Regions from separate parts of the Buttiauxella sp. 3AFRM03 genome, predicted to be linked through region 2. Evidence: riboswitches for the same ligand, from Rfam matches in the RefSeq annotation. Region 2 holds a riboswitch; each other region holds the start of a gene.

Region 1 (3,278 bases), 2.0 Mb from region 2:
CTGGGCACGCGTCGCTTTATATTCTGGCAAGTAACGACCCGCCTGCCTCATCATCCATACTGGCGTGGTATCTACAGGCTGGCGTTGCAGCGCCCGTAGGTAACGATCGTTCTTCAGTTCAGTCATGTTTAATTTCCTTTGGCTGTATGCCGCCAGTTTATCACTCATATTCCGCGCGACACAGGGCGACAGTATCTTCAATCAAACGGCGCGCGACCGTGCCTGGCGGAGGCAATAATGGCAATTGATCGTAGCGATACCAACCTGCATCAAGTAACTCTTTCGGGTCGATTTCAATCTCACCGCTGTGATATTCCGCCATGAATGCGGTCATCAGCGATTGCGGGAACGGCCACGGCTGCGACGTCACATAGCGTAAATTCTTCACGCGGATACTGCTTTCTTCCATGACTTCCCGTGCCACCGCTTGTTCAAGGGTTTCCCCGACTTCAACGAACCCAGCCAATACCGTGTAAATCCCGTTGCGATGGCGCGTGTGTTGGGCAAGCAGGATATGGTCATCGCGGCGAATAGCCACAATGATGCACGGTGAGATTTGCGGGTAGTAGCGTTCGCGGCAATGGCTGCACAGCATCGCCCATTCGGTTTTGCTGACGTGCATCTCATGGCCGCAATAACCGCAGAATTTGTGCGAGCGATAGAACTCCGCCAGTTGCACACCACGCCCGGCGAGCTGGAACAACCCCACATCCTGGTCAATGACCTGACGAACAGAGCCCATATCCGCACGGCGATTTTGCCGCACCAGCCATACCGGCTCATTTTCCCACTCACCGATGGGCATCCCCATCGCACCATCAAGCTGGAATTCTTGCGCTGCTCCGTGAGGTAGTTCACCTTTTGGTAACCACAATTTTTGCTCATGACTGACGATAAACCAGCCTTGATCTAACTTTTGAATTACACGTTCCATAACCTGGTGCACATCCCCGAGTTCGCTGGTATAAACAAATAGTCATAACTATTTTGGGTACGTTTGCGCTACATTTTACTCACGGAGTCAATCATGCTTAACCAGTTAGAAAATCTGACTGAGCGCGTTGGTGGTAGTAATGCGTTAATCGACCAATGGCTTCATGCCCGCAAACAATTATTGGTGGCTTACTACAATATGGTTGGGATAAAGCCTAACAAGGAATCCCATACTGCGCTCGATGAAAAGGCTCTGGATAATTTTTGCCACAACCTGGTGGATTATCTTTCATCCGGCCATTTCAATATTTATGAACGTATTATCAGTGAAATGGAAGGCAGTAACCCACATTTAGCCGCCACTCACCTCTACTCTCAGATTGAAGCCAATACCCAGCACATCATGGATTTCTACGATTCGCATCTCGAGAGCGCGATCGATGATGATAACTACATTGAGTTCCAGAAAGCGTTGTCCGGTATCGGTGAAGCGCTGGAATCACGTTTTTCGCTGGAAGATAAGCTCATTCTGTTAGCATCCAACCACGATTTAGATAACAGTGCTAATGAGAGCGGCGGGCTGGCACGCCCTGCTTGAGTTCTGCGTTGTTAACGAGTAGTTTACATAGCGACCCGTAGTAATACGGGTTTCTTCTTGTCGGAGTGCCGAGTGCGTCAAGCACCGGCTGAGACCGTTAATTCGGGATCCGCGGAACCTGATCAGGCTAATACCTGCGAAGGGAACAAGAGTAATTCTGCTTTTGGGTTCACCCGTGCGCGGGCGGTCCACATTCATTACTCCTCCGTTGTTCTGACAAGCCACTCCTTGATATTTACTGGAATGAGCTATGTCTATTACTGAAAAAAAATCAAACCGCCGCGAACAGCGCGCTGCTGCCCAACATTTTATCAATACCCTGGAAGGCACTGCTTTCCCTAACTCTCAGCGCATTTACCTTACCGGCTCGCGTGAAGATATCCGCGTCCCGATGCGTGAAATCCAACTTAGCCCAACCGCCACGGGCGGCAGTAAAGAAAATCCCCAGTTCACCCCCAATGATGCCATCCCGGTTTATGACACTTCTGGCGCGTATGGCGACCCGGAAATCAGCATTGATGTCCTGCGCGGTCTTTCGCCACTGCGCGAAAACTGGATTACCGAACGTGATGATTGCGAAATCCTGACCGATAGCAGTTCTGCCTACACCAAAGAGCGCCTGGCCGATGACGGTCTGGATGAATTGCGTTTCGAAACACAGCTCACGCCTAAGCGGGCTAAAGCCGGGAAAGCCGTCACGCAACTGCACTATGCACGCCAGGGAAAAGTGACGCCAGAAATGGAGTTCATCGCCATCCGTGAAAACATGGGTCGCGAACGCATTCGCGATGAAGTGTTACGCCACCAGCATCCAGGCCAGAGTTTTGGCGCTCGTCTGCCAGAAAATATCACGCCGGAATTTGTGCGCGACGAAGTGGCTGCTGGACGGGCAATTATCCCCGCCAACATCAACCATCCCGAATCCGAGCCGATGATTATTGGACGTAACTTCCTGGTGAAAGTGAACGCCAATATCGGTAACTCGGCGGTTACGTCGTCGATTGAAGAAGAAGTAGAAAAACTGGTGTGGTCAACGCGCTGGGGTGCTGACACCGTGATGGATCTGTCTACCGGCCGCTATATTCACGAAACCCGTGAATGGATATTGCGTAACAGCCCGGTCCCCATCGGCACCGTGCCCATTTACCAGGCGCTGGAGAAAGTGAATGGCATTGCCGAAGACCTGACCTGGGAAATGTTCCGCGACACACTCCTGGAACAGGCCGAGCAAGGCGTGGACTATTTCACGATTCACGCCGGTGTGCTGCTGCGTTACGTGCCGATGACCGCCAAACGCCTCACCGGGATTGTTTCGCGCGGTGGTTCGATTATGGCGAAATGGTGCCTGTCGCATCATCAGGAAAACTTCCTGTATGAGCACTTCCGCGAAATCTGTGAAATCTGCGCGGCTTACGACGTTTCACTCTCTTTAGGCGACGGCCTGCGTCCTGGCTCTATTCAGGATGCCAACGATGAAGCTCAATTCTCTGAACTCCACACGCTGGGCGAGTTAACCAAAATCGCCTGGGAATATGACGTACAGGTGATGATTGAAGGCCCAGGACATGTGCCGATGCAGATGATCCGCCGCAACATGACCGAAGAACTGGAGCATTGCCACGAAGCACCTTTCTATACCCTCGGGCCGTTAACCACAGACATCGCACCAGGTTACGACCATTTCACTTCAGGCATTGGTGCTGCGATGATCGGCTGGTTTGGTTGCGCGATGCTGTGTTATGTCACG
Region 2 (3,278 bases):
CACCGATTTCATCAGGGTCGGCGATCAACTCCGCAGGAACGTACGATTCTTCCACTGATACCGCATCTTCATCAACGTAACGAATACGTTTGAGCAAGAACACGTCGCTATCTGCCGCCACGGCTAATTGTTCTGCCACTTCCGGCGAGCATTTCACCACCCGTTTATTGACCCACAGCGTGTTCGGCTTTTTACCGCGCAAAACCACCTGTTGAGAAAACCCGCGCGCCTCTTTGAGCGAATACTCAAAAGTGGAGTTAATTTGCGTACCGTAACCTCTGGATCGCGTCACCACGCCGTCGTCTTCCAGCGTCTGCATCGCTTTGCGCACCGTAATGCGCGAAACGCCAGTCAACTGGCTGAGATCGCGTTCGCCCGGCAAAATATTGCCCTGGGGCAAAATACCGCTGCGTACTGCCGCCTTCACCGTTTCGGCGAATTTCAAATACAGCGGCGTGTTATCAGCCTGCGAAAACCGCTGGATAAGTTGCTCAATGAGCTGAGTGTGAACCTGTTCCATGTCGCGCAAATGTCCGGAAGATAAGGTGAAACCAGTATAACTCAATGGTCTTATAGTGGTATTACCTCAATCACCACCATTGGTGAAAATGATGCACCGGTCCAATTCCGTTACCCACTTCCAGCGAATCTGCTTGCTCTAAAGCCTGAGACAACCACGTTTTCGCCGCCAGAATTGTTTGCGGCCAGTCGTGATAGCGTGGATAAAGTGCGGCGAGTGCCGCAGAAAGCGTACAGCCAGTGCCATGAGTATGGCGCGTTTGTACGCGCGGCGCGGTAAAGCGCTGTGCGCCATCGCGGGTAAATAGCCAATCCGGGCTTTCAGCATCGTCAAGATGTCCGCCTTTCATCAGCACCGCTTTGCAGCCCATAGCTAACAATGCGTCGCCCTGTAGCTTCATTTCGTGTTCATTGCGTGCGTGTGGGGCATCCAGCAGGGCGGCGGCTTCCGGCAGGTTCGGCGTAATCAGCGCCACTTGCGGCAGAAGCCGACGGCGTAAACTGTCAACCGCCGAGGGCGCAAGCAAAGGATCGCCACTTTTCGCCAGCATCACCGTATCGAGCACGACATTTTGTGCGTGGTAAAACGCCAGCCGTTCAGCCACCGCTTCCACAATATCGGTTTCCGCTAACATGCCGATTTTAATGGTATCGATGCGCACATCACTGAGCACGGAGTCCAGTTGCGCGGCAACAAAGGCCGGTTCAATACGATAAACCGACTGCACGCCACGCGTGTTCTGCGCCACTAACGCGGTAATCACACTGGTGCCATATGCCCCCAACGCCGAGAAAGTTTTCAGGTCGGCCTGAATACCCGCGCCGCCGCTCGGGTCGGTTCCGGCAATGGTCAGTGCATTGATACGTGTTAACCCTTTCATGCCAACGCCTCCCCATTCAGCCCGTAAAGTGCATCGAGAAATGCCGGAATAAAACTCCCGGGACCACAGCTGGCGGATATAGCCTGCTGGCCTGCAAACTTCATAAACTGGCAAGCCGCAGCGACGTTATCCAGCCGCGAGCCCGGCAAAGAGCAACAGGCGGCAACTACCGCTGAAAGCGCACAACCGGTGCCGACCACACGCGTCATCAAAATGCCGCCGCCCGCCACGCTCCAGCTGTTTTCACCATCAGTAATGTAATCACGCTCACCCGTCACCGCGACAATCGCGCCAGTCAGTCGAGCAAGCGCCTGCGCCGCAGGTAGTGCGGAAAACGCATCATCGGTGCTATCCACGCCTCTTCCACCAGAATGCTCCCCCGCCAGTGCGAGGATTTCAGATGCATTCCCGCGAATGGCCGCAGGTTTTAGCGCGAGCACCTGATGGGCGAATTGAGTACGGAACGTCAGGCCGCCAACGGCAACCGGATCCAGCACCCAGGGTGTGGCGGATTCATTTGCAGCATGAATGGCTGCAAGCATGGCATCACGGCGATCGGCTGTCAGCATGCCAATATTGACTAGCAGCGCGTCGGCAACCGGGCTAAATTGAGCGGCTTCTTGTGCTTCAATCACCATGGCGGGAGCCGCACCTATAGCCAGCAAAACGTTGGCGGTAAAACTCTGCACGACGTCGTTAGTCATGCAGTGAACAAGCGGGGAAATGTTGCGAAGTTGCTGTAAAGACAAAACGGCGCGGTGGCCGGGTAGCAGGTCAGGCTGCATCATAAAGCTCCTGTCCGGCGTGAAGAAGGGATGCCGGACAGGCATCTGACTTCCCTACGCTGGCATTATCCAGATCAGGTGGTACGGGTATTTCTCAGCCTTCACAAAGAAGGGCACCCCGAGTCATTGATTAATCGTATATGTGATTAATCGCCCATCAGGATAAAGCGAGTGGCCAGCGCTGTAAACCAGGGATATCACTGTGGGCTAAATGGGTTGATTCATTTTTTTAATTCTCGCCATTTCTTCACTTGGCTACCAACCACCAGGAAATCCCCTGGCAATGTCTCATCCCGAGCGAGTTGTCAATTAAGTTTCAGGTTATTTAATTTCAGTATTTATTTCATTACGATCGTTATCCGTTCTATTACTCACCGAGAAACCCCATGCTTACAATTGCGATACGGGAAAATAATAGTCATTTTGCTCATGGTCTAAAAATTATCATTGAAAAAATTTACCGCCAGCGAAATGAAGATTTTTATTTTTTACCCGGCGAAGAACATAGTACTGCCGATATTGTTTTTATGTCACTGGCTGATAATTGGTTTACTGCTGACTGTTTTGAAATTCCCAATGCGACAAAATCCCAACGAGTTATTCTTATTTGCCGACATAAAGAACACCAAAGCCTCATGTTCCGCCCATGCCTGTATATGCTTCCGGTTATCTTTCGCGAAGATGAGGTTGATGAAGTCACCCGTAAAATAGCCCACTGGACGGAGGCTGGCTGGCGCAGAAACAACACCACGGCGGTGTCTGCCAGGATTTGCTACTACTGCACCACATGCAATTTCACCAGTGCTGAACGGCAGTTACTTATCTACATCGCCCGGGGACATTCGCTACAGGATGCGGCCCATCTAATGCAGATAGAGGAAGATACTGCAAGAATATATCGTAAAGTGATAATGAAAAAACTGAAAATCCGGGACCAGTATGAGTTGATGAACTTTATAAAAATCCATCTTCTTTCTTTAATTCATTAGCCAATATTTTTGCGCCGCAACGACTAGTTAGCGTTCCTTATCATTTAACACCCACAAATGTTATTATCTCTTTAAGAAACTACTTACATGCTCTTAAGGCATGC
Region 3 (3,278 bases), 940 kb from region 2:
TGAATGATTTGGCCGATTTGCTGAATTGCTCCCGCCGTCATATGCGTACATTGCTTAGCGCGATGCAGGAAAAGGGCTGGCTGAGCTGGAAAGCGGAAGTCGGGCGCGGCAAGCGTTCACAGCTTGAGTTCTTGTATACCGGCCTTGCACTCCAGCAACAGCGCGCCGAAGACCTTCTTGAGCAGGACAGAATTGACCAACTGGTGCAGATAGTCGGCGATAAAGCCGCCGTGCGCCAAATGCTGATTTCTCACCTTGGGCGCAGCTTCCGGCAAGGGCGGCATATTCTGCGCGTTCTCTACTATCGCCCGTTACTCAATCTGTTGCCCGGTTCCGCTTTGCGCCGTTCAGAAACGCATATTGCCCGGCAAATTTTCAGCGGACTGATCCGTATAAATGAGGAAAATGGGGAACTGGAAGCGGATATTGCGCACCACTGGCAACAAATATCCCCATTACACTGGCGTTTTTATCTGCGCCCCGGCATTCATTTTCACCATGGCCGTGAGCTGGATATGCTGGATGTGACGACGTCCCTGCAACGCATCAGCTCTTTGCCGCTGTATTCGCATATCACGGAAATTACTTCTCCGACGGCCTGGACGCTGGATATTAAGCTCTCACAGCCCGATAACTGGCTGCCGTGGTTGCTGGGTAGCGTTAACGCGATGATCCTGCCGCGCGAATGGCAAACCTTAAGCCATTTTTCCCGCCAGCCAGTCGGCACCGGTCCCTATTCGGTGGTGCGCAATAATACTAACCAGCTGAAAATTCAGGCCTATGACGATTACTTTGGTTATCGCGCATTGATTGACGAAGTGAATTTCTGGGTGCTGCCGGACATTGGTGAAGAGGTCAGTTGTGCGGTGCAATTATCGGGAATGCCCGACAGCGAGAAAGCCGTCGAAAGCCGCCTTGAAGAAGGCTGCTACTACATTTTATTTGATAACCGCTCAAGCGCCGGCAGCAATAAAGAAGTGCGCCGCTGGCTCAGTCATGTGCTGGCACCAATTCATCTGCTGTATAGCGCGGGCGAGCAAAACCAGCAGTACTGGTTCCCGGCTTACGGACTGCTGCCACGCTGGCACCACACGCATCCACAACCAGCCGTCGAAAAACCGGCCGGGCTGGAATCCGTGACGCTGACGTTTTATCGCGATCACGTCGAACATCGGGTAATCAGCAAAGTGATGGAAGAATTGCTGGCACGTGTTGGCGTAAAACTGGTGGTGCAAGAAGTCAGTTATGAAGAGTGGCATCAGGGCGATGCCGTCAGCGATATCTGGCTCAATAGCGCGAATTTCACCCTGCCGTTAGAGTTTTCGCTTTACTCGCATCTTTATGAAGTGCCGCTGATTCAAAAGTGCATTGCTATCGACTGGGAAACGGATACCCGCAACTGGCATAACGGCGAGCTTTCTCTGCCTGAGTGGTGCCAGAACCTGGTTGAAAACAATGATATTTTACCGTTAATCCACCACTGGCTACGCATCGAAGGGCAACGCAGTATGCGTGGTGTGCGCATGAACACACTGGGATGGTTTGACTTTAAATCGGCGTGGTTTGCCCCACCGGAGCCAACACCCCTGCGGCTTGAAATATGACGGGTATAATGCTTTCGAATCATTCACAAAGTTATTACAATGCACGCGTTCTCAACGGGGTGCTAAGACGAAAGTCTGGCTGAGATAATACCCGTCGAACCTGATCCGGATAACGCCGGCGAAGGGATTTGAGGCTCTATTCTCAAATGTCCTTTGCCACCCCTAATTCTAAGAGGTGCAAAGTGTTCAAAAAATTCCTGCCGTTGCTGGCACTGATCGCCGCCCCCGTTTTTGCCAAACCCCTGCTGACTGTTTATACCTACGACTCCTTTGCTGCCGACTGGGGGCCAGGGCCTGCGGTGAAAAAAGCCTTTGAGGCTGACTGTAATTGCCAGCTGAAATTCGTGGCGCTGGAAGATGGCGTTTCGCTGCTCAACCGCCTGCGGATGGAAGGTAAAAACAGCAAAGCTGACGTGGTTCTGGGACTGGATAACAACCTTCTGGAAGCTGCCGCGCAGACTAAATTATTTGCGCCGAGCAAAACAGACATTAGCGCGTTGAAGATCCCTGGCGGCTGGACAAACGACACTTTCGTTCCCTTCGATTACGGCTATTTCGCTTTCGTCTACGATAAAAACAAACTGAAAAACCCACCGAAAAGCCTGAAAGAACTGGTCGAAAGTGACCAACAATGGAAAGTGATTTATCAGGACCCGCGCACCAGCACACCAGGCCTGGGCCTGCTGCTGTGGATGCAGAAAGTGTATGGCGATAAAACGCCTGAAGCCTGGGCAAAGCTTGCGAAGAAAACGGTCACCGTCACCAAAGGTTGGTCCGAGGCTTATGGCCTGTTCCTGAAAGGTGAAGGCGATTTAGTGATGAGCTACACCACCTCTCCGGCTTATCACATTATTGAAGAGAAAAAAGATAACTATGCTGCGGCTAATTTTAGCGAAGGGCATTATTTACAGGTGGAAGTGGCCGGACGCCTGGCATCCAGCAAGCAGCCTGAACTGGCTGAAAAATTCATGAAATTTATCACTTCACCGGGCTTCCAGAACACTGTGGCCACCGGCAACTGGATGTATCCGGTGACCGATGTGAAATTGCCTGAAGGATTTAACGGGCTGGTCAAACCGAACAACACGCTGGAATACAGCGCCGCAGAAGTGTCTAAACAACGCGCCAACTGGATTAGCGAATGGCAACGCGCCGTCAGTCGCTAATTCCCGGCTGGCTGATTCCAGGGCTATGTGCCGCCACACTGGTGGTAGCCGTAGCCCTGGCGGCTTTTATGGCGTTGTGGTTTAACGCGCCACAAACCGATATCCGTGCGCTGGTGCAGGATAGCTATTTGTGGCACGTGCTGCGTTTCTCTTTCTGGCAGGCGTTTCTCTCAGCAAGCCTTTCCGTGTTCCCGGCTATTTTCCTCGCTCGCGCCCTGTATCGCCGCCGCTTCCCTGGGCGCGTTGCGCTGTTACGCCTGTGCGCAATGACGCTGGTTCTGCCCGTGTTGGTGGCGGTATTCGGGATTCTGACAGTGTATGGGCGCGAAGGCTGGCTGGCCGTGTTGTGCGCAAGGCTTGGCATCGAATGGAGTTTCTCGCCTTACGGCCTGAAGGGCATTCTACTGGCCCACGTCTTTTTCAACTTACCGATGGCAACACGCCTGCTGCTACAGGCACTGGAAAATATCCCCAACGAACAACGCCAGGTTGCTGCGCAACTGGGCAT

Evidence for each region. Region 2 has a riboswitch for thiamine pyrophosphate ahead of thiM (hydroxyethylthiazole kinase). Riboswitches for the same ligand answer to the same signal wherever they lie in the genome.
Region 1: it holds a riboswitch for thiamine pyrophosphate, as region 2 does, so the genes downstream of both, thiC (phosphomethylpyrimidine synthase ThiC) here and thiM (hydroxyethylthiazole kinase) in region 2, are expected to answer to the same signal.
Region 3: it holds a riboswitch for thiamine pyrophosphate, as region 2 does, so the genes downstream of both, thiB (thiamine ABC transporter substrate binding subunit) here and thiM (hydroxyethylthiazole kinase) in region 2, are expected to answer to the same signal.

Annotation. Positions count from the first base shown of each region.
Region 1 is NZ_CP033076.1:2,736,746-2,740,023, forward strand. It holds gene hemE (uroporphyrinogen decarboxylase) at 1-126, opposite strand, end outside; gene nudC (NAD(+) diphosphatase) at 161-934, opposite strand; gene D8682_RS14240 (Rsd/AlgQ family anti-sigma factor) at 1,028-1,531, shown strand; TPP riboswitch at 1,583-1,693, shown strand; gene thiC (phosphomethylpyrimidine synthase ThiC) at 1,782-3,278, shown strand, end outside.
Region 2 is NZ_CP033076.1:4,734,921-4,738,198, reverse strand. It holds gene D8682_RS23545 (GntR family transcriptional regulator) at 1-520, opposite strand, end outside; gene thiD (bifunctional hydroxymethylpyrimidine kinase/phosphomethylpyrimidine kinase) at 591-1,400, opposite strand; gene thiM (hydroxyethylthiazole kinase) at 1,397-2,185, opposite strand; TPP riboswitch at 2,220-2,316, opposite strand; gene D8682_RS23530 (LuxR C-terminal-related transcriptional regulator) at 2,572-3,174, shown strand.
Region 3 is NZ_CP033076.1:3,795,905-3,799,182, reverse strand. It holds gene sgrR (HTH-type transcriptional regulator SgrR) at 1-1,604, shown strand, start outside; TPP riboswitch at 1,650-1,749, shown strand; gene thiB (thiamine ABC transporter substrate binding subunit) at 1,787-2,770, shown strand; gene thiP (thiamine/thiamine pyrophosphate ABC transporter permease ThiP) at 2,746-3,278, shown strand, end outside.